DNA from 3 places in the Sphingobium sp. TomTYG75 genome. Region 2 is predicted to be linked to each of the others. Evidence: riboswitches for the same ligand, from Rfam matches in the RefSeq annotation. Region 2 holds a riboswitch; each other region holds the start of a gene.
What was found. Region 2 has a riboswitch for cobalamin ahead of ACYU81_RS16775 (cobalamin biosynthesis protein CobG). Riboswitches for the same ligand answer to the same signal wherever they lie in the genome.
Positions count from the first base shown of each region.

Region 1: it holds a riboswitch for cobalamin, as region 2 does, so the genes downstream of both, ACYU81_RS15075 (TonB-dependent receptor) here and ACYU81_RS16775 (cobalamin biosynthesis protein CobG) in region 2, are expected to answer to the same signal.
Region 3: it holds a riboswitch for cobalamin, as region 2 does, so the genes downstream of both, ACYU81_RS09570 (TonB-dependent receptor plug domain-containing protein) here and ACYU81_RS16775 (cobalamin biosynthesis protein CobG) in region 2, are expected to answer to the same signal.

Region 1 is NZ_BSRE01000002.1:291,276-301,156, reverse strand. It holds gene ACYU81_RS15095 (TonB-dependent receptor) at 1-981, opposite strand, end outside; gene ACYU81_RS15090 (helix-turn-helix domain-containing protein) at 1,276-2,025, opposite strand; gene ACYU81_RS15085 (MaoC family dehydratase) at 2,343-2,795, shown strand; gene ACYU81_RS15080 (hypothetical protein) at 2,834-3,076, opposite strand; gene ACYU81_RS15075 (TonB-dependent receptor) at 3,307-5,325, opposite strand; cobalamin riboswitch at 5,506-5,752, opposite strand; gene ACYU81_RS15070 (hypothetical protein) at 6,090-6,269, opposite strand; gene ACYU81_RS15065 (LysR family transcriptional regulator) at 6,454-7,347, opposite strand; gene ACYU81_RS15060 (malate synthase G) at 7,456-9,549, shown strand; gene ACYU81_RS15055 (low molecular weight protein-tyrosine-phosphatase) at 9,747-9,881, opposite strand, start outside.
Region 2 is NZ_BSRE01000002.1:669,108-678,988, forward strand. It holds gene cobF (precorrin-6A synthase (deacetylating)) at 1-440, opposite strand, end outside; gene ACYU81_RS16735 (cobyrinate a,c-diamide synthase) at 437-1,744, opposite strand; gene cobM (precorrin-4 C(11)-methyltransferase) at 1,741-2,526, opposite strand; gene ACYU81_RS16745 (cobalamin biosynthesis protein) at 2,523-2,879, opposite strand; gene cbiE (precorrin-6y C5,15-methyltransferase (decarboxylating) subunit CbiE) at 2,876-4,078, opposite strand; gene ACYU81_RS16755 (cobalt-precorrin-6A reductase) at 4,077-4,826, shown strand; gene cobJ (precorrin-3B C(17)-methyltransferase) at 4,802-5,551, opposite strand; gene cobI (precorrin-2 C(20)-methyltransferase) at 5,548-6,270, opposite strand; gene ACYU81_RS16770 (precorrin-8X methylmutase) at 6,267-6,896, opposite strand; gene ACYU81_RS16775 (cobalamin biosynthesis protein CobG) at 6,896-7,951, opposite strand; cobalamin riboswitch at 8,183-8,407, opposite strand; gene ACYU81_RS16780 (alpha/beta fold hydrolase) at 8,539-9,393, shown strand; gene bluB (5,6-dimethylbenzimidazole synthase) at 9,504-9,881, opposite strand, start outside.
Region 3 is NZ_BSRE01000001.1:1,896,956-1,906,836, forward strand. It holds gene ACYU81_RS09555 (molybdopterin-dependent oxidoreductase) at 1-1,900, shown strand, start outside; gene cobA (uroporphyrinogen-III C-methyltransferase) at 1,887-2,669, shown strand; gene mobA (molybdenum cofactor guanylyltransferase) at 2,754-3,290, opposite strand; cobalamin riboswitch at 3,352-3,576, shown strand; gene ACYU81_RS09570 (TonB-dependent receptor plug domain-containing protein) at 3,748-5,607, shown strand; gene ACYU81_RS09575 (ABC transporter substrate-binding protein) at 5,644-6,480, opposite strand; gene ACYU81_RS09580 (FecCD family ABC transporter permease) at 6,564-7,559, shown strand; gene ACYU81_RS09585 (ABC transporter ATP-binding protein) at 7,553-8,332, shown strand; gene ACYU81_RS09590 (penicillin-binding protein activator) at 8,372-9,574, opposite strand; gene rsmI (16S rRNA (cytidine(1402)-2'-O)-methyltransferase) at 9,586-9,881, shown strand, end outside.

The DNA of each region.
Region 1 (9,881 bases), 380 kb from region 2:
CGTCACTACATGTTCGGGACTGGTCGCATTGGCGACTGACGTCAGGCGATCAGTCGAAATATTGGTGATGCCGCCGAATAGCGGCTGGAAGGCGATAATCGGCGCCAACAACTGGCCTGATGCATCCGGGATGACGCCATAGCTCTGTATCGCCCGGCCGGTCGAACGCGCATCGGTATAGTCAAAGCGATAGTCGGCGGTCAGGTCGCCCAGATCCAGTCTTGCCGCGACGCCGACACCATCGACATTGCGTTCGCCTAGCCGGTCGGCGATGCGTTGCACGCCGAATGACGGGTCGCGCTGACGCAGATCTATGGTGCGGCCGCCCAGGAGGTTGCGATAATCACCCTCAATCTCGTCATGAAGGTAGGACAGCTTGACCGACAAGGGGCCGAAGGCGGGCAGGTCGACGGATACTTTCGTCCGGAACGCGTCGTAATTGCCATAGGATACCGTACCGCGAACGCCGAACTCGCCCGTTGGAGCAGCCGTCACAAGGCTGATCGCGCCGCTTGTCGCGTTGCGGCCGAACAGCGTTCCCTGCGGGCCGCGCAGCACTTCTACACGCTGGATGTCGGACAGGTCGAAGATCGAGCCGACCGTGCGGCCGATATAGACGCCGTCCAGATAGATGCCGACCTTTGGATCGACCGCATTGTTGGACGTGCCGGAAGCCACGCCGCGAATGATGATTGTGGGATTGGATTGCAGGCCCTGCGTATTGATCTGAAGGCTGGGCGCCAGGCCAGCGAGGTTGCGCACATTGGTGACGCGCAACTGGTCAAGCTGGTCCGCGCCGATGGCGGTCACGGCGACGGGCACCTTTTGCAGGCTTTCCTCGCGCCGCTGCGCCGTCACTATGATGTCGGCCAGCTGCCCCTGAACCGCAGCCTGCGTGGCCGGGTCGGCAGTCTGCGCCAGAGCCGCTGTCGTGGCGAACGATGATATGCCCGCTAACGCAACGGCAATAGATGAACGCATGGCAATCCCCTTCCTTTCGTCGGGCGATGCCATCCCTCGATACGGGCCGTGCTCCGTTTAGAAGCTCGGTCCACCATCCGGGACCGAACACGCGTGCGCGCATCCGAAAGCGGACGTTTGGCGGTGTTCCGCCATTATATTGTTCATGATGCAGCCTGATCTGCGGCGCATGGCCGCGAGCCCTTTCTGCATCCTCTCCTGACAGCTTCGGCCACCGATCAGCTCTTCGGCCGAGCTATCTTGTTTGCATGCAGCGTGTCTTGAAATGATCCCTTCGTCAAGGGTCATCCACAATCAGCGAGGTTTCAGCGGCGCCACCGGACATGCCACTGCAAGAACAGCGTGCCATTCCCCCGGCAGGGCCGAGGTGCGACGATCCGCCTGCGCGATTTCCCGCAGCTCAGCTCTGAAACGCTCGATCCTTTCCGCGACACGCGCGACGCCCACGGGCGACAGCTTGACCGTTTCCACGCCGAAGATCGTATCTGGGTCGCCATAGTTCAGATTGAAGAACAGATGCTTCATATGCTGTTCGAAATGCCTGCGCATGGGCTCGCGTTGCCACACATGGGCCGGGTCCAGCCGCGCACGTAGACGTCCTCCCGGCAGGCGATCGATCAGCGCCAACCTTTCCAGCCGTTCGACATGTTGCGCGATATGTTCGGGCGGTATGCCAAAGCCTTCCTCGGCTTCGGACACCGGCCAACCCGTGACGATGATGAAGAAAATGGTGGATAGTTCGGGGCTTGTGGTCAGCGCCTTTTCCTGCGCCAGCGTCAGCTTGTCGGATGACCGATCGCGCACGGCGGCCTCTTCGGCGATTTCGGTGAGCGTGGTGTCGGCGAGTGCGCACAGTTGCGACAAGGTGCGCAGGCCCAGCCCACGGCCATGCAGCCATCGTTTGACGGTGGCGGTGCCCACGCCAAGCTTTTTCGAGACGTCGGCCTGGGTCAGGCCCGCTGCTCGTAGCCGCCGTCGGAGCGCCGCCAGCAGCAGCTCATGTTCCATTCCGAAAGGGTCGTTGGACGGATGAGAGGGGCTCATCAGATGATCCCTTCCCACGCTGCAAGGATGATGTGGGCCGACCACGGCGCTAGATCATATTCCGCGATGTTTGATCGTGGATGGTTCCGCGATCGATATCCATCCCTCGACTCTTCGGCTGCACGGCTTTCGTGCAGCCGAAGCTTCTTGTCTTCTCCAGTCATGGCCTCTCCAGCTTATTCTTTTGGGAAGGGTAAGTAACTCGACGCCGCTGACAAGGTCCAACTGATCCTCATCACCACTGGAGTATTTTCCTATCGCATTCGCGCATGCTTGTGCATAGTTTTGCTCTTGGAGCAGCATGGGGGGTGAATGGAATGAGCCAGTTTCTCGATTATCTTCAGGCGCGGGCGGACGAGGAAGACGTGTCGGACTGGTTCCTGGTCAGTCAGGAGATGATTGACCAGTTCGCCGAAGCGACCAAGGATCATCAATATATCCATGTCGATCCGGAGCGCGCGAAGCAGTCACCCTTCGGCGGGACGATCGCTCATGGTTTCCTGACGCTTTCACTCCTGCCGCATCTGTGCGCCGACGCGCGAGGCGACATCGTTCCCGACGGCGCCACGGAGATCAATTATGGCAGCAACAAGCTGCGTTTCCTGGCGCCCGTTCGATCCGGCAAACGTGTGCGCGGAAAGTTCAAGCCGCTGGAGATCGTCGAAAAGCGGCCGGGGCAGATTCAGCTGACCACCGAGGCGACGGTCGAGATAGAAGGCGAGAGCAAGCCCGCCCTCATCTGCGAATGGATCACCCAGTTCCAGCTTTGAAACGGCAATCGTCGGCGTAGGTGGATTGGGCTATCCATTCAGGCGGCGGTGTTGGTCGCGTGCAGGCCGAAGGCCATGCGCGCGGCGTTGATGGTGTATTCATACTCCTCGCTGCCGGGTACGAGGTCGTGCCAGTTCTTGTGCGTGATCGCGGCGAAACTGTCCTGCCATATCTTGCAGGCGATCAGTTGTATTTCTGTTTCCTTGGGGGCGCGCTGTGCTTCCAGGCAGTCACGCAATATCGCGTGAAAAACGGCGCCCCTTAATGGTGCGTGTTTCATTGGCATCCTCTCCAGGCTACTGATTCTTTGTCCAGATTGCCGAGGGGAAAATTGCATAGAGGCGAAAAGACGTCAACTACGTCTCAAAATTTCCACGGGTATTTAACATGTATTCTATTGTAGTTTGACCGTTGCCCTATCCACTTTTACTTTATGAACATCGCCGTTCATTATGTAAGCCATTGATTGGGAAGGCCGCAGGCTCTTTCTAGACGCGGCCTTCCCCAGCATCAGAAGCTGAACTTGACGCCGCCTCTCACCGTTCGCGGTTCGACCACGCGGCTTAGCCTCCCTTCGACAGGCTCCGCATCTGCGGCGGGAAGGTAGGACTCGTAATAATAAGCGATGTCCTTGTCCCCGCTGCCAAGGATGTTGAGCAGTTCGGCATAGACTTGCACCCGCTTCCCCTTCCAGGCGGCGCGCGCGTTGACGACCGTGCTACCGGAATCGCGCACGCTATTGTCATCGATCAGCGGCGAGGGGCCAAGGTGACGGACGCGGATGCTGGCTTCCCATGGATCGAGCACGATGGCAGCCCCGGCGGACGCGGCGTTTTTGAAGGCGTTGGGAATATGGTCGCCATTGGTATAGCGGCTGTGGCTGGCGGTGTAATTGCCGTCGAAGGCGAGCCAGGGGAGCGGGCGCCAGAAAGCGACAAGCTCATAGCCGTGGCGGCGGCTGGCTCCGCTGGGTTCGACCGCGTTGGAGTCGCCGACGAAGCGCAACTCGCTCCCGACATTGAGCCACCAATAGGTCGCGGTGAAGGTGAAGCCGGGTAGTTGCAGGCGGCCGCCCAATTCCTTGCCCGTGCCGCGCACGAGCATCGGGACAGGCGTGTCGACATTGACCGCGCCGCGCGCATCGTTGGAATGAAAGCCCCGGCCCCAATTGGCATAAAGTTCGACATGCGGCGTGATTGCCCAGGCCGCCGACGCCTTGGGAGAGACGAGCGTGTCCGATCCGCTGCCTTCGCCTAGCGCGGCGGCGACGGCGTCGCGGGCGCGGACGTCATAATGATAATAGTCGCCGCGCAGGCCGCCAGTGATGCGCAAGCCCGGCAGCGGCGTGACGGTGGCTTCGCCATAAAGGGCGGCTGACCCCTGCTTTACGCGATAGCGGCCGAGCGAGGAGAGGAAAGCGCGGTTCGACGTGCGATTGACGCCGACATTGCCGATCGCGTCATAGCGATTTTCCGTGCCGAGCTTCAGTTGCAGTGCCGGGGCGATGTCCCAACGCTTTTCGCCGGTGAAGCCCAGTACCCAGCGTCGATCGAACTGCTCGATCTGCGCGCTGGTGCCGTCGGGATCGGTGTAGGTGGGGTTGGAGAACATCGTCCAGTCATAGAATTGCGCATAGAGATTGGTGCGCCATGTCGGCTGGATGGTAGCGATGTTGCCGATGATGCGCGTCGTTTCCCCGCGCGCGGAAGGATCGGGCGAACAGAAGACATCGGGGCAGAGCGGCGTGCCGATGATCCGTTCGGGTATCTGCTCGGTCGGGCGCCATGTCGCGCGATAGGCGTGGAGCGTGGCGTCGATCTTACCGGCCCCGGCGGGGAGCGTATATTTGGCGAAGCCTGCATAGTGGCGCAGATGTTCGGCCTCCTGCCACGGGCCGTCATAAGCCTTGGCCTGGGCGACGAGGGTGAGATTGCCTGCGCCCGCCTTTACCGTGCCGCCTGCCGCCAACCTGCGCCAACCGAAGGAGCCGCCCTCCGCCGCGATCCATGGGCGGTCATAGCCGTCGATCGTGGTCATATTGGCCGCGCCCGCGAGTGCGAAGTCGCCACCATCGGCGCGATAGGGGCCTTTTCGAAAATCCTCCCTCGCGATGATTTCGGGGATGAGGCCGTTCAGGTCGAGATAGCCCTGGCCGTGACCGTGTGTGCGGAAGTTCATCTGAACCCCGTCAATATAGGTGGTGAAGTCGGACCCATGATCGAGATTGAAGCCGCGCAGGAAATACTGATTGGCCTTGCCGCTGCCCGAATGTTGGGCCGCGACCATGCCCGGCACGGCTTCGAGCAGTTCGGCGACGCGCAGCAGCGGGCGGACGAGAAGGTCCGCGCCGCCGACGCTGCCCTCGCTTGCCGCATGAGCGGTGCCGATCTTGTCCTCTCCCCGGCCGAAGACGACGATGGTGTTCGCATCCTCGCCCGCGTCATTCGCATCGGCAGCGAAGGCGGGGAATGGGAGGAGCGTGGCGGTCAGCGCGCAGGCAGCGCGGTGGAGTTGATTGGGTAGTTTCACTTGATGCACTCCGGGCGTCTGGCGACACTCGGCGAGAGACCTGCCGCCAGACGGCGACCGGCGCGCGCCGACGGCCGGACGCCCCCAAGGCGACCGCCAGCGTCACCGAAGCGGCCTCTCGCCGCTCGTTCGTCGCTCAGACGGAAACTACCGTGCCGCGGCCATCCCCTGGACCAAGGCAAGAGCGACCAGACGCTGGCAGGTCTCCTGGCTCGCGGGTCATCGCTTGATGCACGGCCTTCCCGGGCCTCGCAGGATTTAGCGTCCGGCCCAGTGACTTGCCCCATCCCGCCTATGAGGTGGGGCGATGTGCATCGCGCTCGCCGCTTACAGTTGCAGGGACAGCCTTGGCTTGGGGAGGCGGGTGCCTCCTTTACCATGTTCCCTTTTAAGCCTCTTTCGAGGCACCGGCGCGATCATGCCCGGGGGTTGCCCGGGTGACGGGAGCGATAGCGGAGCTGTGGGGGTAGGGCAAGGGGGGGTGGTTGGGTGAGGTAACTTACCCCCTCTCCCCTTCAGGGGAGAGGGTTGGGGAGAGGGGAGCGGCGGTCGTGCTTTGCGTTCCCCTCTCCCGCCTTCGCTATGCTCGGCACCCTCTCCCCTGAAGGGGAGAGGGAATGGGCGTGTCCCTCATTTTTCCGTTTGTCATCCCAGCGGAAGCTGGGATCCCCTTGCTAGGAGGCGCGTGGTCGCCTGAGATGCCAGCTTTCGCTGGCATGACGGTACGTGGTGGGACGCTGGCGTAGCCGCTTGGCGTTGATGGATCAGTTCAGCGTCGCGCCGCGCTCGCGCTGGAGGCGTAGGGCCATGGCTTGGTAGCGGACGGCGCGTTCATTGTGGAGGGCGATGGTGGCCTGGTCTGCGCCGCGAAGGCGGGCTTCCCTGGCTTGCCGCGCTTCCTGGGCGGCGCAGGCGGAAAAATGTGATGCGTCATTGGGGCGCATGGCCCTTATCCTCTCTCAATTTCTTATGGCTCGAACGATAACATCGGCCTGTTTCCCGCTGCCATTACGCAGGTTAACGCCGGAAAGCTTCTGTTTTTTGACAGTCGGCTTGCAAATGATTTCAGGAGGGGATTTCTGCGCTTCTCAAGCAGTTGAGCGGATGGCGCTAAGGGGCTTCATGCTATCAACCGCCCCGGTTCCACGATGCATCGCGGAAGATGTCGCGCAGGAAGCCAATGAAGGCGTCTACGGCGGCGGGACGGCCTGCGGCGCGGGGGTGGACGGCGTGAACGGCAAGGTCAGCGGGGCCTTCCCAGCTATCGAGGACGCGGAGGAGGCTGCCTTCCGCGATCAGGTCGCCCACGTCCCAGAGCGAGCGCAAGGCAATCCCGACGCCGGTGAGGGCGAGTTCGCGCACGATTTCGCTGCTGTTGGTGCGGACATGGCTTTGGCCATCGATCAGCTTGCGCGCACGGCCATTCACCAGCCGCCATGGCAATTGTCCATCGGCCGCGAGCAGGCGGTGGCGGGGGAGGTCGGCGATCTTGTCCGGAATGCCATGCACGGCGAGATAGGCGGGGCTGGCGCAGAGGATGCGGCGGTTGGTGGCGAGATGATGTCCCTCCAGATGGGGAGGAATGTCGCTGGTGATGCGGATTGCCACGTCGATGCGCTCGGCAAGCAGGTCTTCATAGGCGTCGGACAGGTTGAGTTCGAGATCAACGCGCGGATGCAGATCCAGAAAGCGGCCGACATGGGGCGCCACATGCAGGCGGCCGAAGGAGGTGGGCGCCGAAATGCGCAGCGGCCCGGACGCGCTCCGGTGCCGACTGGTGACGCGTTGCTCCGCCTGTTGGATGGCGTCGAGAATGGCGACAAGGTCGCGGTGCAGGCTGGCGCCTTCCTCCGTGAGGGCAAGGCGGCGGGTGGTGCGGTGGATGAGGCGGACGCCGAGGCGCGCCTCCAGCCGGGAGAGGCGTTTGGACATCATGGCAGGCGAGATGTTCAATATGCGGCCCGCCGCCGAAAGGCTGCCTGCATCCACCGCGCGGGCGAAGAGAAGATAATCGGGATCCATCGATGATCTTTTCCTGTGAGGAACAGATGCTTTGAGTTCTTGTTGTCTAGTGCGAGGATGGAGAGGGGTCTATAGGCTTTCGTCACAGTTTTGGATGGAGAGTTGCCCATGGACGGCATGATCGAGAAATCGGGCCTGATGGTTGCCGCCGAGCTGGCGCGCTTTATCGATGGAGAAGTCCTGCCCGGGACGGGGATCGCGGCGAAGGCATTTTGGCAGGGCGTGGCTGCGATTTTCGATCGGTTCGCGCCGCGTAACGCGGCTCTGCTGGACAAGCGCGACGCGATTCAGGCGCAGATCGATGCGTGGCATGAGGCGCGGGCGGTCGACGGGGACGCTTATCGGGCTTTCCTGACCGAGATCGGCTATCTGGTGCCGGAGCCCGCGCCTTTTTCCATCGGGTCGGATCGGGTGGATGCAGAGCTGGCGACCTTGGCGGGGCCGCAGTTGGTGGTGCCTATACTCAATGCGCGGTTCCTGCTGAACGCGGCCAATGCACGTTGGGGCAGCCTTTATGATGCGCTGTACGGGACCGATGCGATCCCCGGCGCGGCGGCGGGCAAGGGCTATGATCCGGCGCGCGGCGCACAGGTGATTGCGTGGGCCAAGGCGTTCCTGGATCGGGCGGTTCCTCTGGCGGAGGGAAGCTGGGCGGATTGGGCGGGTGGCACGCCGGTCTTGCGCGACACCGCGCAACTTGCCGGGCGGGCAGGGAATAACATCCTGCTTCGCAACAATGGGCTGCATATTGAGCTGGTGATCGACGCAAGCCATCCGATCGGGCGGGATGACCCGGCGCATCTGGCGGACGTTGTGCTGGAATCGGCGCTGTCGACCATTTGCGATCTGGAGGATTCCGTTGCGGCGGTGGATGCTGCGGACAAGGTCGCGGCCTATGCCAACTGGCTCGGCCTGATGAAGGGCGATCTGGAGGACAGCTTCGAGAAGAATGGCGCGATGATGACGCGGCGGTTGAATGGGGACCGTTCCTATGTCGCGCCTGATGGAAGTGCGTTCACGCTGCCGGGACGGTCTTTGCTGTTCGTGCGCAATGTCGGGCATTTGATGACGACGCCTGCGGTGCGGCTGTCCAATGGGAACGAGGCGCCGGAAGGGATATTGGATGGGATCGTCACCAGCCTGATCGCCCTGCACGACATTCGGCGGAACGGGCGTTTCGTCAACAGCCGGTCGGGTAGCATCTATATCGTGAAGCCCAAGATGCACGGGCCGGAAGAGGTTGCCTTCACCAATGAGCTGTTTGACGCGATCGAAGATTTGTTGGGGCTGGAGCGGCATCAGCTGAAGGTTGGCGTGATGGATGAGGAGCGGCGGACTTCCGCCAACCTTGCCGCCTGTATCCATGCGGTGCGGGACCGGATCGTGTTCATCAATACCGGCTTTCTGGATCGCACGGGGGACGAAATCCATACGTCGATGCGCGCGGGGCCGATGATCCGCAAGGGCGAGATGAAGAGCGCGGCGTGGATCAAGGCTTATGAAGATCGCAATGTGCAGATCGGGCTTGCCTGCGGGCTGTCGGGCAGGGCGCAGATCGGCAAGGGCATGTGGGCGGCTCCCGATCGGATGGCGGACATGCTCGAGCAGAAGGTCGGGCACCCGATGACGGGGGCGAATACGGCCTGGGTGCCTTCGCCGACTGCCGCGACTTTGCACGCGACGCATTATCATGCGGTCGATGTTTTTGCGCGGCAGGAGGAGCGGAAGGCTGAAGTGGTTGCCGGGCTGGACGCGTTGCTGACGTTGCCACTGGCGGCGGGGGTGAACTGGTCGGCGCAGGATGTTCGCGATGAGCTGGACAATAATGCGCAGGGGATATTGGGCTATGTCGTGCGCTGGGTGGACCAGGGCGTTGGCTGTTCGAAGGTGCCGGACATTCATGATGTTGGGCTGATGGAGGACCGGGCGACGTTGCGGATTTCTTCGCAGCATATCGCGAACTGGCTGTTGCATGGGGTGTGTTCGGCTGACGAGGTTGACGCGGCGCTGCGGCGGATGGCGGCGAAGGTCGATGCGCAGAATGCGGGCGATCCGCTGTACCAACCGATGAGCGGGCGGGAGGAAAGCAGTCTGGCGTTTCAGGCGGCGCGGGCGCTGGTGTTCGAGGGCGTGGTGCAGCCTAACGGTTATACCGAGCCGTTGTTGCATGCCTATCGGGCGCGGGTGAAGATGCCTGCTTGAACGGCCGTTCGGGTTTTGGTTTTCGGAGGCGCAGAGGGTGTTGCTCTGCGCCTCTGCGCGAAGATTATTTCACGCGGAGACGCGGAGAGGGTGCGTGTGACGGGAGCAGGTGCGTCTTACTGGCTTCGCGTTGGATGCGACGTTTTTGACGGATGCGCCGCGCGGGCCGGTTTGCCTCCGCGTCTCCGCGTGAAAAATTAGCCTTGGAGGTGTTTGATCAGGGCGCGGGCTGCCCTTGTGACATCCTCCCATGTCTCATCGAAGCCTTCGTCCTCGCCGAAATAGGGGTCGGTGACGCTGCTGCCTTCGCGGCCGGGGATCAGGTCCATGAG
Region 2 (9,881 bases):
TGCGCGGCCGTCAGCGCCTGAACGCTGGTGATGCCGGGCACGACGCTGATCTCGACCGAGGGTCCGAGCCGTTCTGCGATCCGCAGGCTGCTGTCGTAGAGTGAAGGGTCGCCCCAGACGAGTAGCGCAACCGTGCCGCCATCGGGCAGGTGCAACGCTATCTGCTCCATCCAGATGGCGGCGATTGCATCATGCCAGTCGATGACCGCCTCGACATAGGCGGCCTGATCCGCGCGCTTGGGCATGTCGAACTCGACGACCCGTGCGGGGCCGGTCAGTAGTTGTGCACAGATGGACCGGCGCAGGTCGATCAGGTCGGACTTGGCCTCTCCTTTGCGCGGCAGCAGGATCAGGTCAGCCTCGTTCATCGCCCGAATGGCGGCGAGCGTCAGATGGTCGGGATTGCCCGTGCCGATACCGATGAGCGACAGGCGGATCATGCGGCACCCGCGATCAGATGGAAGAAGCTGCCCGTCACCTGCCCACGGCGCGATCCGGACGCGGCGACCGCAGCGCCCATCGCATCCACGACATGGGCAAGCGGTTCGTCGGGCTGATCGACGATCGTCGAATAGTGAAACTCATGCCCGCGCAGCTCCGCTCCCGCCTCGTGGCCGCCCATTGGTGACAGCAGCCGCGCTTGCCGATAGCCCAGTTGTAACCGCCGATCCGCAAAGCTGGAAACAAGCCCGAGCAGCCCCGCCATCGCATGGGCCTGCCCCTGCGCATCGATGATCGCCTGCCCCATCACCATATAGCCGCCGCATTCACCATGGATCGGACGGTCGAGCGCATGGCGGTGCAGGCCCTCCAGAAACCGCGCGGCATTGGCGATCTGAGCCGCATGCAGTTCAGGATAGCCACCGGGCAGCCAGATGGCGTCGGCTTGTCGGTCGGGCGTTTCGTTGGCCAAGGGGGAAAAGGGCAGTATCTCCGCCCCAGCCGCGCGCCAGCCGTTCAGCATATGGGCGTAGGTGAAGGAAAAGGCGGCATCCTGCGCCAGTGCAATCCGCTGCCCCGGCGGCGGGCAGCGATGGGGGGGCGCTGATGTGCCCGGCAACGCGTCGGCCGCCTTTTGAAGAGCCGCAAGATCGACATGCGCTTCGATCAGGTCCGCGATCGCGTCGATCGTCTGCTCAACCTCTGCCTGCTCGCCCGACTGCACTAGGCCAAGGTGCCGTTCCGGGATGGACAGAGCGTCGGATCGCGGAATCGCGCCCAGCACGGGCATGGCGACATCCTCCATCGCTTGCCGGATCATGGCTTCATGGCGCGGGCTGGCGATGCGGTTGAGGATGACGCCTGCCACTCGCACGTCCGCCCGAAACATCCGAAATCCATGCGCGATGGCGGCGGCCGACTGGCTCTGTCCCGACACATCGATGATCAGCACAACCGGCCAGCCAAGCGCCGCCGCTATGTCCGCGCTGCTCCCATTGCCGCTCGCGCCCCGCGCCGGAGCGCCGTCGAACAGGCCCATCACGCCCTCCGCGATGATCAGGTCGGCGTCGGCTGCCTCCCCCGCCAGACTGTGGAGCAGCGCCGCATCCATCGCCCAGCTGTCGAGGTTGAAAGCCGGGCGTCCGCTCGCCAGCCGGTGATAGCCCGTGTCGATATAGTCCGGCCCGCATTTATAGGACTGAACGCACACGCCCTGCCGCTTCAACGCCCTGAGCAGGCCGAGCGTGATGACCGTCTTGCCCGATCCGGATCGCGGCGCGGCGATAAGGATGCCGGGCGTCATTCTTCCGATCCGGCGAAACGCGATTCCGCCGTGGCCGGACGAAATCGCCGGTCATAGCCGGGCGCATAAAGCTGGCTCTCGGCGAAATCTCCCTCCCCCAGCACTGGTCCTACGAGAATGAGGGCGGTGCGTTCCGGCCCGCCTGCCGCCTGCTCCTCTATCGTCGTTAGCGTCCCGCGCACGATGCGTTGGTCCGGCCAGCTTGCCCGCCACACGATCGCCGCCGGGCAGTCCTCGCCATAGAGTGGCACCAGATCCGCGACCACCTTCGCCAGATTGTGGACGGACAAGTGGATCGCCAGCGTCGCGCCGGTCGCGCCAAAGGCCGCCAGCGTCTCGCCAGGCGGCATGGCGCTCGCCCGCCCCGGCGTGCGCGTGAGGACAAGCGACTGGCCAAGTCCGGGCAACGTCAGTTCCGCTTCCAGCGCCGCCGCCGCCGCCGCGAAGGACGGAACGCCGGGCGTCACCGTATAGCCGACGCCCAGTGCCTTGAGGCGGCGGATTTGCTCGCCCATCGCCGACCAGATCGACAGGTCGCCCGAATGCAGCCGCGCGACATCCTGTCCTGCGGCGTCCGCCTCTGCGATGATGGCTATGATCTCGTCGAGCGTCAGCGGCGCGCTGTTCACGATCCGCGCTCCGGCCGGGCAATGATCGAGCAGCGCGCGAGGGACCAGCGATCCGGCATAGAGGCAGACGGGAGAGGCGGCGATCAGGTCGCGGCCACGCAGCGTCAGCAGGTCGGGCGCCCCCGGCCCGGCGCCGATGAAATGAACGGTCATGGCGATACTCCTTGGGCCAGCGCGCAGGTGGCTTGCCCATCCGGCGAGATGATGCGGGCGGCGATCAGTCGCGCGCCCGGTCCCGCCGCCGTCAGCGCGACCGCTTCGGCGACGCTGCCGGTGCCGTAGGCCGCCAGACTGGCGGCGGAGCGCGTGGGCGTTTCCACGCCCTCGACCGCGCAAGGATCGATCAGGATCAGCGGCAAGTCCAAGGTGCGGGCGAGGGGGGCAAGCAGCGCTTCCTTATGCGCCAAGGTCGCCAGTGCAGTGACGCCATTGCCATGCACGCCTAGCGCTGTTCGCAAGGCTTGCTCCGTCGCTCCACTGCGGCAGCCAAAGCCAGCGACGATCATAGCGTCACGCTCCACTGCACCAGCGGATAGGCGGCTTTCCACCCCCGCCGCCTGCCGATCGGCGCGGCGCTCGCCATCTCGATCCGCAGCAGTTCGCCGCCCAGCCGCTCATGCCAACGCGCCAGTAGTGCTTCGGATTCCAGCGTCACCGCATTGGCGACCAGCCTTGTGCGCTCGCCCGGCAGGGCGATGATCGCTTCCATCATCGCCTCGCTCAGCCCGCCGCCGATGAAGATGGCGTCAGGCCGGACGCGGCCGGCCAGCACCGCCGGAGCGCGCCCCTCGACCAGCGTCAGCCGATCGACGCCCAGCCGCTGCGCATTGCCCTTCGCCCGCGCGGCACGCACCGGGTCGGCCTCAAATGCCACGGCCTGCGTGGAAGCATGGCTCAACAGCCATTCGATCGCGATCGATCCCGATCCCGCGCCGATGTCCCACAAAGTCTCGCCGGGACGCGGGGCCAGCGCCGACAGTGTCAGCGCCCGCACCGGCCGCTTGCTGATCTGCCCGTCATGATCGAACCAGTCATCCACCAGTCCGCTGACGCAGGGCATCACCTCGCCGTCGCCCGCTACTTGTATCCCCACCGCCACAGGGTGCGCAATATCGTCAAGGCTAATCTGATCGGCGCGCGCCTGCCGCACCCGCTCGCGCGGCCCGCCCAGCGCTTCCATGACGTGCAGGCTGGACGCCCCAAAGCCCGCCTCCGCCAGGTAGGAACCAAGCGCATGCACCGCTGCCCCATCGCGCAGCAGCACAATGGCGCGGCACCCCCGCGCCAGCATGGGCCTCAACCGCGTCAACGGCGCGGCGTGCAGGCCATGACAGGCCACATCCTGCAAAGCCCAGCCGAGCCGCGAAGCCGCCAGCGCAAAGCTCGACGGCGCAGGATGCGACACCCATTCCTCGGGCCGCAAATGCCGCGTGACACTCGTCCCCGCGCCGAACCAGAAGGGATCGCCCGATGCCAGCATCACTATCGGCTCCCCCCGCCGGGCAAGCAGCGCCTCCACGCCATCCTCAAAGGGCACTGGCCAGCCCCGCCGTTCCGCCCTAAGGGGTGGCAGCAGCGCGAGCTGGCGCGGCGCTCCGGTCACGACCCGCGCTTGTTCCAGCGCCACGCGCGCGGCATCGGACAGGCCCGCCGCCCCGTCCTCGCCAATGCCGATGATCGTCAGCCAGGGAGATTCAGCCGCCATGCGCCATATCCTGATCCTTGGCGGCACGACCGAAGCGAGCGCGCTCGCAAACGCCCTTGCCCAGCGCGGCGGAAGCGCCATGCTGAGCTATGCTGGACGCACCGGAAACCCCCGTGCCCAGCCAGTGCCGATACGCGTCGGCGGCTTTGGCGGCGCGGCCGGACTGGCAGCGTTCCTGAAAGCGGAAAAGTTCACCCACCTCATCGACGCGACCCACCGCTTCGCCGCGACGATCAGCGCCAATGCCGCCGCCGCCGCGCGCGAAGCGGACGTCGCGCATCTGATGCTCACCCGCCCGGAATGGCAAGCGGGGGAGGGCGACCACTGGACCCATGTCCCGGACATTGCGGGCGCTGTCCGCGCGCTCGACGGGCCGCCCCGCCGCATCATGCTGGCGCTCGGCCGCATGCATGTCGAATCCTTCGCCGCGCAGCCGCAGCATCATTACCTGCTGCGCTTTGTCGATGCCCCCGAAGCGCCGCCCTCGCTGCCCAACCATCATCTGCTGGTCGATCGCGGCCCCTTCACGCTGGACGGCGATCTCGCCCTGATGCGCGCGCACGGCATCGACCTCATCATCGCCAAAAATGCCGGAGGGCAGGGCGCCCGCGCTAAGATCGACGCGGCGCGAACGCTCGGCCTGCCCGTCCTCATGATCGACCGGCCAGCCCTGCCACAGGCGCAGGCGGTTCATGACATCGCCGATGTGCTGGCGTGGATCGATCATTCGGCCCATCGCGGCGTGTAGAGGATCGGGCTGGCCCAGCGTTCTATAAGGCGTGTCCGGCTTGACCCCACGATCACCATCGTGCGCATGTCGGCCATATCGGCGCTAGCCTCACCCAGCGTGACGACCCGCAATTGCTCGTCCGGCGTGGATACAGCGCGCGCGAAGAGGATCAGCCGGTCATCCCCACATTCCTCGCACAATATGTCGAGCGCCCGCGCAAAGCCCTCCGGCCGCGCCTGCGACCGGGGATTGTAGAAGGCCATCGCGAAATCGGCCTGCGCGGCAAGGCGCAGCCGCCGTTCGATCAGCGCCCATGGCTTAAGATTGTCTGACAGGTTTATCGCGCAAAAATCATGGCCCAGCGGCGCACCCGCCCGCGCGGCGGCGGCCAGCATGGCGGTGATACCCGGCAGAACGCGAATGTCGATCGCGCGCCAGCCATCCGGCCCTGCCTCCAACGCCTCGAACAGCGCCGACGCCATCGCGAACACGCCCGGATCGCCGGAGGATGCCACCACCACGCGCCTCCCCGCCGCCGCCATTTCCAGCGCATGGGCGGCCCGCTCCAGCTCCACCCGATTGTCCGACGCATGGCGCACAAGGCCGGGCTGATCCGCCACGCGCGCGACATAGGGCGCATAGCCCACCAGATCGGTCGCCTCGCCAAGCGCCTGCGTGACCTCCGGCGTCACGAGCGCGTCAGCGCCGGGGCCTAGCCCTGCAACCGCCACCCATCCGCTCATGGCCGCCGTCCCTGACCGTGGATCAGCAGGATGGAAAAATAGCTGGTGATCGCCTCTGCCTTGTTTAGCGGAGTGATCTTCTGATCTGCCATCGTCGCATATTCGACCAGCCAGGCGCAGTCCTGCTTGCCCGCCGCTTCGACCGCGCGGCGCAGCTTGGCCAGATTGCGGCCGATCTTCATGACGACCAGCGCATTGCTGTCATGGATGCGCCGGGCCAGTTCCTCTTCGGGCAGGGTCGCCATCAACACGGTCAGCACATCGTCGCCCCAGCTGATCGGGGTGCCGCTCGCGGTCCACGCGCCCGACATGCCGGTGATGCCGGGCACGATCCGCACGGGCGCGAGTGGCGACAGGCGGCTGTGCAGATGCATGAAGCTGCCGTAGAAAAAGGGATCGCCTTCGCACAGCACGACCACATCCTCGCCCGCCGCTGCCAGTCCATGCAGATGCGCGGTGCATTCGGCGTAGAAGGCGGAAAGGTGCTGATTATAGCGCGGGTCGCTAACCGGGATTTCGGTCGTCACCGGATATTCCATCGCATATTCGATGGCATCGGGACGCAGCAGCCCATCGACGATCTTCCGCGCATGACCCGCGCGGCCGGCCTTACGGAAATAGGCGATGTGGCGGGCCTCGCGGATCAGCCGATCGGCGCGCACGCTCATCAGGTCTTGCGCGCCGGGGCCAAGCCCCACGCCATGGATGGTCCCGCTCATTCCGCCGCACTCGCCAGTGCGTTGACCGCCGCGACGGTGATCGCGCTGCCGCCCAGCCGCCCTTCGACGATGCAGCAGGGGACCGGCTGGCACTCCCACAGCGCCTGTTTCGATTCCGCCGCACCCACGAAACCGACCGGACAACCGATGATCGCCGCCGGGCGCGGGCAGGCAGGGTTCTCCAGCATATTGAGCAGGTGGAACAGCGCAGTCGGGGCATTGCCGATCGCAACCACCGCTCCCGCCAGATGCGGCCGCCACAGCTCCAGCGCCGCCGCCGACCGCGTGTTCGCCATCGACCGGGCCAGATCGGGCACTTGAGGATCATTCAAGGTACAGAGGATCGAATTGCCAGCAGGCAGTCGCGCGCGCGTAATCCCTTCCGACACCATCCGCGCATCGCACAGGATCGGCGCGCCTGCCTCCAGCGCCGCGATCGCGGTTGTAGCGAAGCCCGGCGAAAAGCGGATATGCGGCGCGAGTCCGACCATTCCAGCGGCATGGATCATGCGCACGGCAACCCGCTCTTCCTCTGCCGCAAAGCGGTCGAGCGCCGCCTCCGCCCGGATCATGCGGAAGGATTGGCGATAGATTTCCGCGCCGTCGGTTTCATAGAGATGCGGCATCATAGGGCTCCGAAAAGGGCAAGTATCTGATCGGGTGACAGGCCCGTTTGCAGCGGCGGCGCACCCGCGCGCGCATCGTGGGCAAGGTCGAAACGGCCGTGGCGCCCGGTGAGGACCACCGCTGCCTGCGAAGGGCGCGCGCAACCCTTTGCGCAACCTGAGACATGAAGTCCGCGAACATGCGGCGCGAGCCGGGCGGCCAGATCACGCGTGGCGACGCTCGCCTGCGGGCAGGCTGGCGCACCGGGGCAGCAATCGGTCGAAAGGCGCGGATCGGCTGGGTCATCGGACGGCGCGTCGCTGCCTTCCAGCACCAGTCCCCGCCAAGGGGTGAGCCGCACCGCCTCCACGCAGTCCGCCATCACGGCAAGCAGCGCAGGCGCCTCGATCCTGCCAAAGGGCGCCGCATGGAAGGGGCCGGGCGCAGCGGTCAGGGCGGCGGCGCAAGGCCGGGAGGGGGCAGGGGCCTCAGTCGCTACATCAGGCAGCGGTGCCGAGTGCCGCGCCATGCGCCCCGCCTGCGCGCCACCGCTGGCCACGAACCAATGGGCGAGGCGGATCGACCTCTCGGCGGCGTCCTGCGCTTTCACGCTCACGCCATGCGTTCGCCCGTCAGCGCGCAGGATCAGCCCGCCGTTCGTCCCTCTTTCGATCCGGAAATCAGCCGGAACATTGCTCAGCACCGGAGCAGGCCCCGCATCGATCGCGAAGCCGACCTTTGCGGGCAGATCGGGCAGCTCGGCCATGCGCTCGATCAAGGCGGCGGCTATGACCGAACTGTCATCATCTGGCCGCCAGTCGGGGTTAATCAGGACAGGAATCTGCCTGTCCCGATCCGCATCGGCATCCGCCAACTCAATCGCGACGAGCCTCTCCATCAGCGTGCCATGGCTCGCTTGCGGCACGCCCCTGATTTGCAAGGCGGCGCGATTGGTGATGTCAATATGGCCATTGCCCAGCGCGAGAGATGCCTCGCACAACCCCACAACCTGCGCGCGGGTCATCCGGCCTAGCGGCGGGCGCACCCGGACCAGCAGCCCGTCGCCGGCCATCATCGGCCGCCATGCCGTCGGGCACCAGCCGCGCACGCCATGGGCCGGGCGTGGGCCAGCGTCGGCACGTTGCGCCTGCTCCTGCATTGCTCCTGCACTCCCCGCACCAGCGCCACGACACACGGACGGCACGCACAGGCAGGCGGACAGGCCGCACGCCTGCACGGCCGTAGCCGCACGAAATTCGTCGCTCAAACGGAGAACCGAGCCGTGACCATCCCCTGGATCATGGCAAGAGCGACCTTTGCTCCGGCAGGTCTCCTGGCTTGCGGGTCATAGCTTGGCATGGGGCCTTCCCGGATGGCTCCAGTGGCTGGCCGCCCTATCATCAGGGTCAGCCGGTCCATGCCTCGCTCGCCGCTCACAGTTGCAGGGACAGCCACGGATTAGGGAGGAAACCCTCCCGCACCGCGTTCCCATTTAAGCCCCTTGCGGGGCACCGGCGCGATCGATGAACCGGGACGAACCCGGCTCGATCCGCTTCATAAGGGGGATGCAGGCGAAAGGGAAGTAGCCAAGGACCGCTTCCTTGCGTCAACCCAATGTCACCGCTACGCCTTCATCAACAAATGAAGAATGGAGAGGAAAAGATGAGCGATTTCAGCTTCGAAGCGACCAGCCGCTTTCTGGAAACGGACAAGGGGCGGCTCCATTATCATGAAGCCGGATCAGGTCCCGCGCTGCTGTTGCTTCACGGCTCAGGCCCCGGTGTTACTGGCTGGGCGAACTTTCAGGGCAATTTGCCCTTCTTCTCCCAGCATTTCCGCGCCATCATCCTGGACGCGCCCGGTTATGGGAAAAGCGATCCCGTTGATGGCGATCCGGTGGGCGTGGCGCGCGACGCTGTTGTCGCCCTGATGGACGGCCTTGGCATCGACCGCGCCCATGTGGTCGGCAACAGCTATGGCGGGATCGTGGGCGGGCATCTGGCGGCGTCCCATCCTGACCGCGTGCTGCGCTACATCACGATTGGCGGGATCGGTTTCAACATTACCTCCACCTTCCCTAATGAAGGGCTGACCCGCCTCGTCGATTTTATCGAAGACCCGACGCGAGAGAACATCATCGCATGGCTCGAATCGATGGTCTACGACAAATCGATCATCACCGACGAGCTGATCGACATGCGTTACAAGGCGGCGCTGGAGCCGGTGACGATGGAAAGCAGCCGCAAAATGTACACGCGCGCAGCACTAGGCTTCATCGCCCAGTCGATGAGCGGGCCGGGCGTGTCGCAGCGCATCGATTATCTCGGCAGGATTCAGGCGCCCACGCTGATCATGTGGGGCCGCGATGACAAGGTCAGCCCGCTCGACGGCGCGCTGCTGCCCATGCGCGTCATACCCAATGCGGAGTTGCACGTCTTTCCGCGCTGCGGCCATTGGACGATGATCGAGCATAAGGACCGGTTTGAAGCGTTGGCGCTGGATTTCTTGCGGGGGTGAGAGAGTTACCTTTTCCCCGTTCGCCCTGAGCTTGTCGAAGCCCTTCACTTTATCTCGAAGAAGTGGAGCCCTTCGACAAGCTCAGGGCGAACGGAGGAGGGCTGGGCTCGTTACCGCCGCACCACCACCGAATGCCAATCCGTGCGCTCTTCCCAGCCCCGACGCTCCAATTCCGGCACATCCTCCTCGCTCACCGGTCGGCCAAGGCACAGCAGCCCCAGACACTCCCAGCCCGCCGGAATGTCCAGCATCGCGTCCACGCCAGCAGGCTCCATGATCGACACCCACCCCATGCCGATCCGCCGCGTTTGCGCCGCCAGCCAGAGCGTATGGACCGCCATCACGCAACTATAGCGCCGCGCCTCAGGCATGGTGACAGCGCCCAGATGATGGCCGGTCTCCGTCCCATCGTCGCAATAGACGGCGAACAGCACCGGCGCCTCACGCAGCCCATGCAGTTTCAGGCTGCGATAGAGCCTGTCCTGATC
Region 3 (9,881 bases), on a different contig from region 2:
CGAGCATGTGAACGCCCCGGAAGGCTTCTGGGAGCATATCCGCACCAGCCACGATCTCTGGACGACGGCCAAGACCTGCGACATCGCGCCCGCGCTGCTGGAGCAGTTTTTCAAGCTGTTCGCCGCCACGCCGCGCACCGTCACCCTGTTCAGCCAGGGCATCAACCAGTCGATCCGTGGCACCGATCAGGTGAACGCGATCATCAACGTCCACCTCGCCACCCGCCGCATCGGCAAGCCGGGCGCCGCGCCCTTCTCGATCACTGGCCAGCCCAACGCGATGGGCGGCCGCGAAGTCGGTGGCCTTGCCTCGACCCTCGCCGCCCACATGGACTTCGCGCCGGAAAATGTTGAGCGGGTGGGACGTTTCTGGGCCGCCCCGAACATGGCGACCAAGCCCGGCCTCAAAGCCGTCGACCTGTTCCGCGCCATCAACGAAGGCCGGGTCAAGGCGCTCTGGGTGATGGCGACCAACCCCGCCGTCTCGCTCCCCGACGCGAACCGCGTCCGCGAAGCGTTGGAATCCGTCCCCTTCCTCGTCGTGTCGGACATCATCGCCGACACCGACACCAGCGTCCATGCCGACGTCCGCCTGCCCGCCGCCGGGTGGGGCGAGAAGGACGGCACCGTCACCAATAGCGACCGCACAATCAGCCGCCAGCGCCCCTTCCTGGCGCTCCCCGGCGACGCCAAACCCGACTGGTGGATCGTCAAGGAAGTTGCCCGCCGCATGGGCTTTCGAAACGCCTTCGCCTATGACCGGCCCGCCGACATCTGGCGCGAACATGCCCGCCTGACCGCCTATCAGAATGACGGCCAGCGCCTGCTCAACCTCCGTGCCCAGGCCACCATCGGCAACGACGCCTATGAAGCGATGGAGCCCTTCCGCTGGGGCGGCGACAAGCCCTTTGCCGATGGCTGCTTCTCCACCCCCGACGGCAAGGCGCGGCTGGTCCTCACCAAGCAAATGGACCTTCAGGAGCCGCTCAAGCAGTGGCCCATGACGCTCAACACCGGCCGTTACCGCGACCAGTGGCACACGATGACGCGCACCGGTCTCTCAGCCAAGCTCGCCCGCCATCGCGAGGAGCCGCTGGTCGATATCCACCCGCAGGACGCGCAGGAACTGGGCATTTGCGACGGCGACCTCGCCCGCGTCCAGACCGCGCAGGGCAACAGCATCTTCCGCGTGGCTTTCAGCGAAGGCCAGCGTGTGGGTGAAATCTTCACCCCGATCCACTGGACGGATCAGGTCTCCACAGGCGGCCGCACCGGCCTGCTGCCCCGGCCGCTCGTCGATCCCCATTCCGGCCAGCCCGGCTTCAAATCGACGCCCGCCAGCATCGAAAAGGTCGCGACGGAGTGGAAGGGCTTCCTCATCCTGCGCGGCGAGCAGCCCGCCAAGGTCCCCTGCCTCTGGGCCACGAAGGTCACCGTTCCGGGCGGCGCGCTCTACGAAGTCGCGGGCAATGGCGACCCCGTGCGGCTTGAAGCCTGCCTGCCCAAAGGCGACCGCGTCGAAGCCGTCGACATGACGCGCGGCACCCGCCGCGTCGCGATCATCCGGGAAGGCAAGCTGGCCGCAGTCCTCTTCGTCACCCGCACCGGCCTGCTCCCTTCGCGCGATTGGCTCATCGGCCAGCTTGAGGCGGAAGAGGTGGGCGCATCCGTCCTCGCCGCGCGCGGTCCCGGCAACCAGCCTGACAAGGGGCCGACCATCTGCGTCTGCTTCGACATCGGCCTCAACCAGATCGTCGCCGCCATCCGCGACCAGAGCCTGGTCGATGTCCCCGCCATCGGCAAGGCGATCGGCGCTGGCACCAATTGCGGGTCCTGCCGTCCCGCGCTCGCCAACATCCTCGCCCAAATTCCGCAGGAGGCCCTTCATGCAGCCGAATGAACTAATCGCCCCGGGTGAAGTCTGGCTGGTCGGCGCAGGCCCCGGCGACCCGGACCTCCTCACCCGCAAGGCCGAAAAGCTGATCGCCGCAGCCGAGATCGTCTTCTACGACGCCCTCGTCGGCCCCGGCGTCCTCGACCTCATCCCGCAAGGTGTCGATCGGGTCAGCGTCGGCAAGCGCTCCGGCCGCCACAGCAAGGCACAGGAAAGCATCAACGACCTCCTCCTCGCCGCCGCCAAAGCAGGCAAGCGCGTCGTGCGCCTGAAAGGCGGCGACCCCTCGGTATTCGGCCGCTCGTCCGAAGAGATGGAGCATCTCGCCGCCGACGGCATCCGCTTCCGCATCTGCCCCGGCATCACCACGGCAAGCGCAGCCGCTGCAAGCGGCAGCGCCTCGCTCACCCTGCGCGGCAAGGCGCGGGGCCTGACGCTGGTGACCGCGCATCTCAAAGCCGGTGAACCGCTCAAGCTCGACTGGGAAGCGCTGGCCCGTCCCGGCGGCACGCTCGGCATCTATATGGGCCGCGCCGCCGCCGGAGAGATCAGCCGCCAGCTGATCGCCGCCGGGCGCGATCCAGAAACGCCGGTGATGGTGGCGGTCAACGTCTCGCTCCCCACCGAACGCCTGATCCGCGGCAAGCTCTCCGCGCTTGCCTTTCTGGTCGCCACGATCAGCGATGAAGACCCGACCCTGCTGCTGATCGGCGAAGCGGTGGCGGGAACGTCCATGCCTGTAGGGGTTGCAGCCAGCGTCGCTCTTCAGCTTTGAAGATCGGCTCTGCGCAACTTTTGCCCTGAGCTTGCCGAATGCCCCCGAACTTAGTTGGAAGGAAGGGAGGGGGCTTCGGTAAGCTCAGCTTGGCTCGCGCCAGCGCGCCAGATCCTCCGGCCGGTTGATATTCGGCAGCACCAGTTCCGGCCGCTCCACCAGTCGCGCGCCCACCCGCTCGATCCACCCGAAGATCGAGCGTTTATTCTCTTCCGCCAGATGCGCGTCCAGTTCGTCCGCGAGCGACGCAGGCCAGAAGCCCGCAAGCTGCTGCCCTTTCAGCACCGCCCCACTGTCACCCACAAGCGCCTCCACCAGCGCCGCCGGATAAACGGGCATGTCGCACCCCGTCGTCAGCACCGCATCGTAACCTTGACTGCGCGCATAATGCAGCGCCGCGTTCAGCCCGCCCAGCGGCCCCATGTCCGCCGCTGGCCGATCCGCTAGCCCCGTCAGCCCCTCGACGCTCCGCCCGCAGACCACCACTGCCTCCACATGCGGCGCGATCGCCGCCACAGCATGGTCGATCAGCGTGCGCCCGTCCGGCATCAGCGCGAGAGCCTTGTCGCTTCCGAACCGGGTGGATCGTCCCCCAGCCAGCACCGCACCCAGCAATCGCATTATCCACTCCTTGGCAGAACCCTCAACTTCCCCTATGGCGCGCGGCGTGAGCGGGCAACTGTTCACGAAAGATCGCGCCGGAAAGGGAATGCGGTGCGGACGGGATCACCGTCCAACTCCGCGGCTGTCCCTGCAACTGTAAGCGGCGAGCGCGATGCACAGGGAAACCCGCAAGCCTTCAAAGGGGAAGGCGAGGGGGACCAGCCACTGGACCAAAAGTCCGGGAAGGCGTGCATCACCGCGACGACCCGCGAGCCAGGAAACCTACCGGCGCATGGTCGCTCTTGCCTTGGGTCCAGGGATAGGTCCGGGCACGGTGTTTTCCGTCTGAGCGACGAAGCGGCGCAGGGCCGCATCGGTGCGCGTGACGGGGCTGGCGTCTCTTCTTCCCGCACACCGGCCGCTTATGCGGCAGGCCCTGGGCTCATGTCGCATGGCGCTCAGGGAAGACAGAAATATGATCAGGACCGGAATTTCACTGCTGGCGCTCCTCGCCGCCACCCCCGCGCTCGCCGCAGACGCGGACGAAATCATCGTCACCGCGCTCGGCATCGAACAGCCTACCGATGAAGTCGGGCAGGCGGTGACCGTGATCGACGAAAAGACGATTGAAACCCGCCAGAATGTCAGCGTCGTCGATTTGCTGGTCACCACACCGGGAGTCCGCTTCAATCGTACCGGGAGCTTGGGCAACGTCACCAGCGTGTCGGTGCGTGGCGCCGAAACGACGCAGACGCTGGTGCTGATCGACGGCGTGAAGGTCAACGACCCGAGCGGCATCGGCGATCAATATGATTTCGGCAATTTGCTTGTCGGCAATATCCGCCGGATCGAGGTGCTGCGCGGTTCCAACTCCATTGCCTATGGCAGCCAGGCGATCGGCGGCGTCGTCAACATCATGACCGGTATCCCAAGCGAAGGGTTCGGCGGCAAGGCGTCGGTCGATTATGGCTATGCCGATACGCTGAATGCGAAGGCGGATGTATCGGGCACCAGCGGCATATTGTCGGGCGGCGTGGGCCTCGCCTATTTCCGCACCGATGGCATCTCCGCTGTCTCTTCCGATTTCGGTGGCGCGGAAAAGGATGGCTATGAAAATATCACTGGCAATGCCCGGCTGAAGATCGCCTTCACCGATGATCTGAGCCTCGACCTGCGCGGCTATTATATCAACGGCGATCTCGACTATGACAGCTTCTTTGGCACGCCGGCCGACAGCCCCGACGTCGCGAAGTCCAATCAATATATCGGCTATGCGGGCGTGAATTTGGCGCTGTTCGACGGCAAGCTGACCAACCGGGCGGCCGTTACCTGGTATCAGCAGGATCGCGATTATTATTTCGTGCGCGGCAACGCCCCGGACTTCGGCTATTCCGGGACGAACCTGCGCTTCGAATATGAAGGCGTCTATCAGCCCATCGATGACGTGAAGCTGCTGCTCGGCTATGAACATGAGCGGCCCGATTATGAGTTTTTCGGCTTCGGTTCGCAGGAAAGCCACCGCGCCAACATCGACAGCATCTATGCGCTGGCCGTGGTAAAGCCGGTAGCGGGCCTGTCCATGACAGCAGGGGTGCGTCATGACGATCACAGCCAGTTCGGCGGCGCGACGACGTTCGGCGCGAACGCCAACTACACGCCCAATGGTGGCGCTACCAATTTCCGCCTGAGCTACGGAGAGGGCTTCAAGGCGCCGTCGCTCTATCAGCTTTACGATACATTCAGCGGCAATCCGGACCTGAAGCCCGAGCGTTCGAAGAGCTACGACATCGGCTTCGACCAGAATCTGGGGAGCGACCGGGCGGTGCTGTCCGTCACCGGATTCTGGCGCGACACGCGGGACCAGCTGAATTACGACAATACGACATTCACCTATGGCAATCTGGATCGCACCCGCGCCAAGGGCGTGGAAACGACGCTGACGCTGCGTCCGGTCGATGCACTGACCTTCACCGCCGCCTATAGCTATGTCGATGCGCGTGATCGTTCGCCGGGCAGCGCGGCCTTTGGCGAGCGCCTGCTGCGCCGCGCCGCTAACGCCGTCAGCGCATCGGTCGATTATGCCTGGTCCTTCGGCCTGTCGACCGGGGCGACCGTGACGATGGTCAGCGACAGCGTCGATCTCGACCCCGTGACCCGCAACCGGGTGCAGATTGACGGCTATGCGCTAACGGATATCCGCGCGTCCTTCCCGATCACGGAAAGGCTCGAAATCTATGGTCGCATCGACAATCTGTTCGATCAGGAATACGCCACCGCCTATGGTTATGGCACCTACGGCCGGTCGGCCTATGGCGGCGTGCGTGTCCGCTTCTGACGGTAGAAGGTGAAGGGGGTGGGCGACTGCCCCCCTTCATCGCAGGGGCGCGGCCTTTGGCTGCACCCTGCCTTTTGCGGCGTCCGCCTGCGCGACGATGCTGCGCGCGGCCTGCACATAGGCGGGGCCGCCGCACACGGTCCACGCTTGCGGTACGTGGATGCGGGGGATGGATCGCAGCACCGGGTGGTGCAGCATCTCCGTCCCCTGATCGACGACCTTTTCGCTGCCTTCTTCCACGATCAGATAGTCGGGCCTGGCCGCAATCATCTCCTCCAACGGCACCTGCGCCAGCGCTGGCTTACCAAGTTTCGCCGCCAGATTGGTGAGGCCCGCGCGCCGGATCAACTCATCGACCAAAGTGCCGGTCCCGGTCATATAGCCGCGCCGCTGATAATAGGCGGCGACGCCGCCGCGCCGGGATCGGGGCATGGCGGCAAGGTCGCGCTCCATGCCCGCGATTATCGCCTCGCCCCGCGCGGGATGGCCGACAATGGCCGCCACCTGCCGGATCTGTCCCCTGATCGCCGCGAAACTGTCCGCGCTCGCCAGCCCCAGCTTGCGCCATCGCCCATCCGGCGCGCCCACAACGCCGCCAGCGCCATCGGGAAAGCCGATCACCAGGTCGGGGCGCAACGCCAATACCTCTTCGGCCGGACGCTTCAGCACGGGGAAACGCCGCGCCTGCCCGATCGCCGCCGACAGTTCCGGATCATGGCCATAGGGGCTCAAGGCCGCGATCTGCCCCGGATCGGCGAGCGCCAGCACATATTGGTCGGAACAGGTGTTGAGCGACACGATACGCTTGGGCGGCGCGGGCGCAGCGCCGGTCAGGCTGACCAAACAACATATCGCCAACATCCTTCTGCGCACCAATCCAGCCTCCGCAAAGCGCCGTGCTCCCGCTTTCGCCGCAGCACTACAACCCCTATCAGCAGCCTTGGAGCGCGCAAGCCATGAAGGCCCGCCGCCATCCCCTGCTGCTCCCCATCCTTCTCGCGCTCACCCTTTTGGCAGCACTCGGCTCCCTTACACTGGGCGCGGTCCCACTCTCTCCCGCCCGCATCCTGGCCGTCCTCACCGGCGGCGGTGACGAAGTCGCCCGCGCTATCCTCATCGACCTGCGCCTGCCGCGCATGCTGCTCGGCCTGATCGTCGGCGCGATGCTTGGCCTCGCCGGAGCCGCGCTTCAGGGCTATCTCCGCAACCCGCTCGCTGAACCCTCCGTCCTCGGCGCCTCCAACGCGGCGGCTCTCGGCGCTGTCTGCGCCCTATATTTCGGCCTCGCGCAGCTTCACCCGCTCATCCTCCCCGCCCTCGCCATCACCAGTAGCCTCATCGCCATCGCCGCGCTGTTCCTGCTCGCTGGTCCGTCCGAGAGCCCCCTGACCCTGATCCTCGCAGGCATAGCGGTCGCAACCCTCGCGGGGGCGGGCATCAGCCTGTCGCTGAACCTCTCGCCCAATCCCTTCGCGGCGATGGAGATTATGAGCTGGCTGATGGGCAGCCTCGAAAATCGCAGCTACGCCCATGTCTGGATCGCGCTGCCCTGCGTCCTCATCGGCACCGCGCTGCTGATCGCCGACGGCCGCAGCCTCGATGCACTGACCTTGGGGGAGGAGGGCGCCCAAGCACTGGGCGTTGACCTCTCCAGGGCGCGGCTGCGCATGATGCTGGGCGTCGCGATCGGCGTCGGCGGAGCGGTCGCCGTGTCGGGCGCAATCGGCTTCGTCGGCCTCATCGTCCCCCATCTGGTCCGCCCCCTCACGGATCGCTCCCCTTCGGCCATCCTGCTCCCCTCGCTGCTCGGCGGCGCGGCGTTGCTCACGCTGGCCGACATCGGTGTCCGGCTGATCCCCACCAGCAGCGAATTGAAGCTCGGCGTCCTGACCGCATTGCTCGGCGTTCCGGTCTTCCTCGTCCACCTGATGCGGGAGCGGCGGCTATGGTAACCATCCGCGCCGAAAACCTGTCCGTCCGCCTAGGCCGCCATGCCACCGTAACCGGCGTCACCACAGTGCTGAAGCCGGGGCAACTGGTCGGCATCATCGGTCCCAATGGCGCTGGCAAATCCACGCTGATCCGCGCCTTGCTCGGCCTCGTCCGCGCGGAAAACGGAACCGTGTCGATAGACGGCCTTCCGATCGCCAGCCTCAGCCGAAAGGACATAGCGCGCCGAGTCGCCTATCTACCACAAGGCCAGACGCTGCACTGGCCATTGCTGGTCGAACGGCTGGTAGCGCTCGGCCGCATGCCCCATCTCGGCCCACTGTCCCGCCTCTCGCCGCAAGACGAAGCATTGGTCGACGCCGCGCTCGCCCGCGCCGATGTCCTCCACCTGAAGGGCCGGATCGCGACCGAACTATCAGGCGGCGAACGCGCCCGCGTCCTCCTCGCCCGCGCGCTGGCAGTAGGTGCGCCAGCCCTGATCGCCGACGAACCCCTCGCCGCGCTCGACCCCGGTCATCAACTGGATGTCATGGACCTGCTCAAGGCCGAAGCCCGCACCGGCTCGCTGGTCGTCACGGTGTTGCACGACCTCGGCATGGCGGCGCGCTATTGCGACCGATTGCTGCTGATGGACAAGGGCCGCCTCGTCGCTGACGGCAAGCCCATGGAGGTGCTCACCGAACAAAGCCTTGCCGAGGTTTACGGCATCTCGGCTTGCATCGAGGCTGATGGCGAATGGCCGCTGATCCTGCCGACCGGACGGATCAAAAGCTGATCACCACCACATCCGTTCGCCCCAACGGGGTGAGGTGAGTTATTCCCCAAATGCCTTGGGCGCAGCCGCCACCACCGTGTAAGTCCCGGCACCAACCTCCGACACTTCCAGCGCCCGCTCGGCAACCCCGCCACGCCCGAACCGGAACGCGCCATCAATACCCGAAAAGCCCCCCGAATCGCGCAGCCTTGCCGCCGGGAACACGGTCCCAGGCTTCCAATCCCGCGCAATCCGCACGGTCAGCAGCACCGCGTCATAGCCGAGCGCGGATAGCCGAAACGGCGCACTGCCATAACGCGCGCGATATTTGCCCGCCAATTGCCCATAAAGCCCGTCCGACACACTGGCGAACCACGCGCCCCGCAAAGCCGGAGCGGCCGCCAGCCCGCGATCCGTAGTCCACAATTCCGTGCCCAGAAGCCGCGCCGTCGCGCCGCCATTCTTCCGCACGATCGGCGCCAGTTGCAACGCCACCCGCCCGCTATCCGCGATCAGCAGCGCGTCATAGCTGGACGACGCCTGCAATTTCTTGACCGCCGCCGTCATCGATGCAGGCGTCCGGTCGAACGTCTGCATCGACACGACCGTCCCGCCCACCCCCTCGACCGCGCGCAGCAGCGACGTGCCCGACCGCTCGCCATACATGCCCTTGGGCACCAGCGCGGCGAACTTCGACAGCCCCTTGCCCTTGGCAAATTCGACCACGCGCTCGATCGACTGGTTGGGGTTATAGCCCATGATGTAGACGCCGTTTCCGGCAACGCTCACATCGTTGGAAAAGCTGATCACCGGGACATTCGCCTTTGCGGCGATCGGCCCCACGACCCGCGCATCTTCGGCCAGCAGCGGCCCCAGGATCAGGCGATTGCCCTCCGCCAGCGCCTTGTTCGCCGCCGCCGCCGCGCCCATGCTGGTGTCATAGGTGGTGATGCGCACCTTGTCGGCCTTGGTATCCAGCAGCGCCAGCGTCGTAGCGTTGGCGATGGATTGTCCGACGCCCGCATTCGGCCCGCTCATCGGCACCAGCAGCGCGACGCGATTGCGCAGCGCGTCGGTCGGCAGGCCCTGCGTCACATCAGGGCCACTCGGAACAGGCTCCGTCGGCCGCACCGGACCCGGCCCACGCGGCACGATCGACTGACAGGCGGCGAGAGCCAAAGCGCTGGCGGCGAACAGGATACGCGCACCGCGCTTCATTGCCGCGAACATGTCCGCTTGCCGGAGGGCATCCGTCTCTGTCATCTGGCGTCCTTATGGAAGATACAACTTCTGGGCTGGAGCCCGGGCTTTACATCGTTGCGGGGCCGATCGGCAACCTCGGAGACCTTAGCCCGCGCGGGGCGGAAGTCCTGCGCCTTGCCGATGTAATCGCCGTGGAAGATACACGGGTGAGCGCACGTTTGCTGCGTCACGCGGGATCGGATCGCCCGATGATCCCCTATCACGACCACAGCGCCGAAGGCGTCCGCGCCCGCCTGATCGAGCGGATGGCGAGCGAATCGGTCGCGCTCCTGTCCGATGCCGGAACGCCGCTCATTTCCGATCCGGG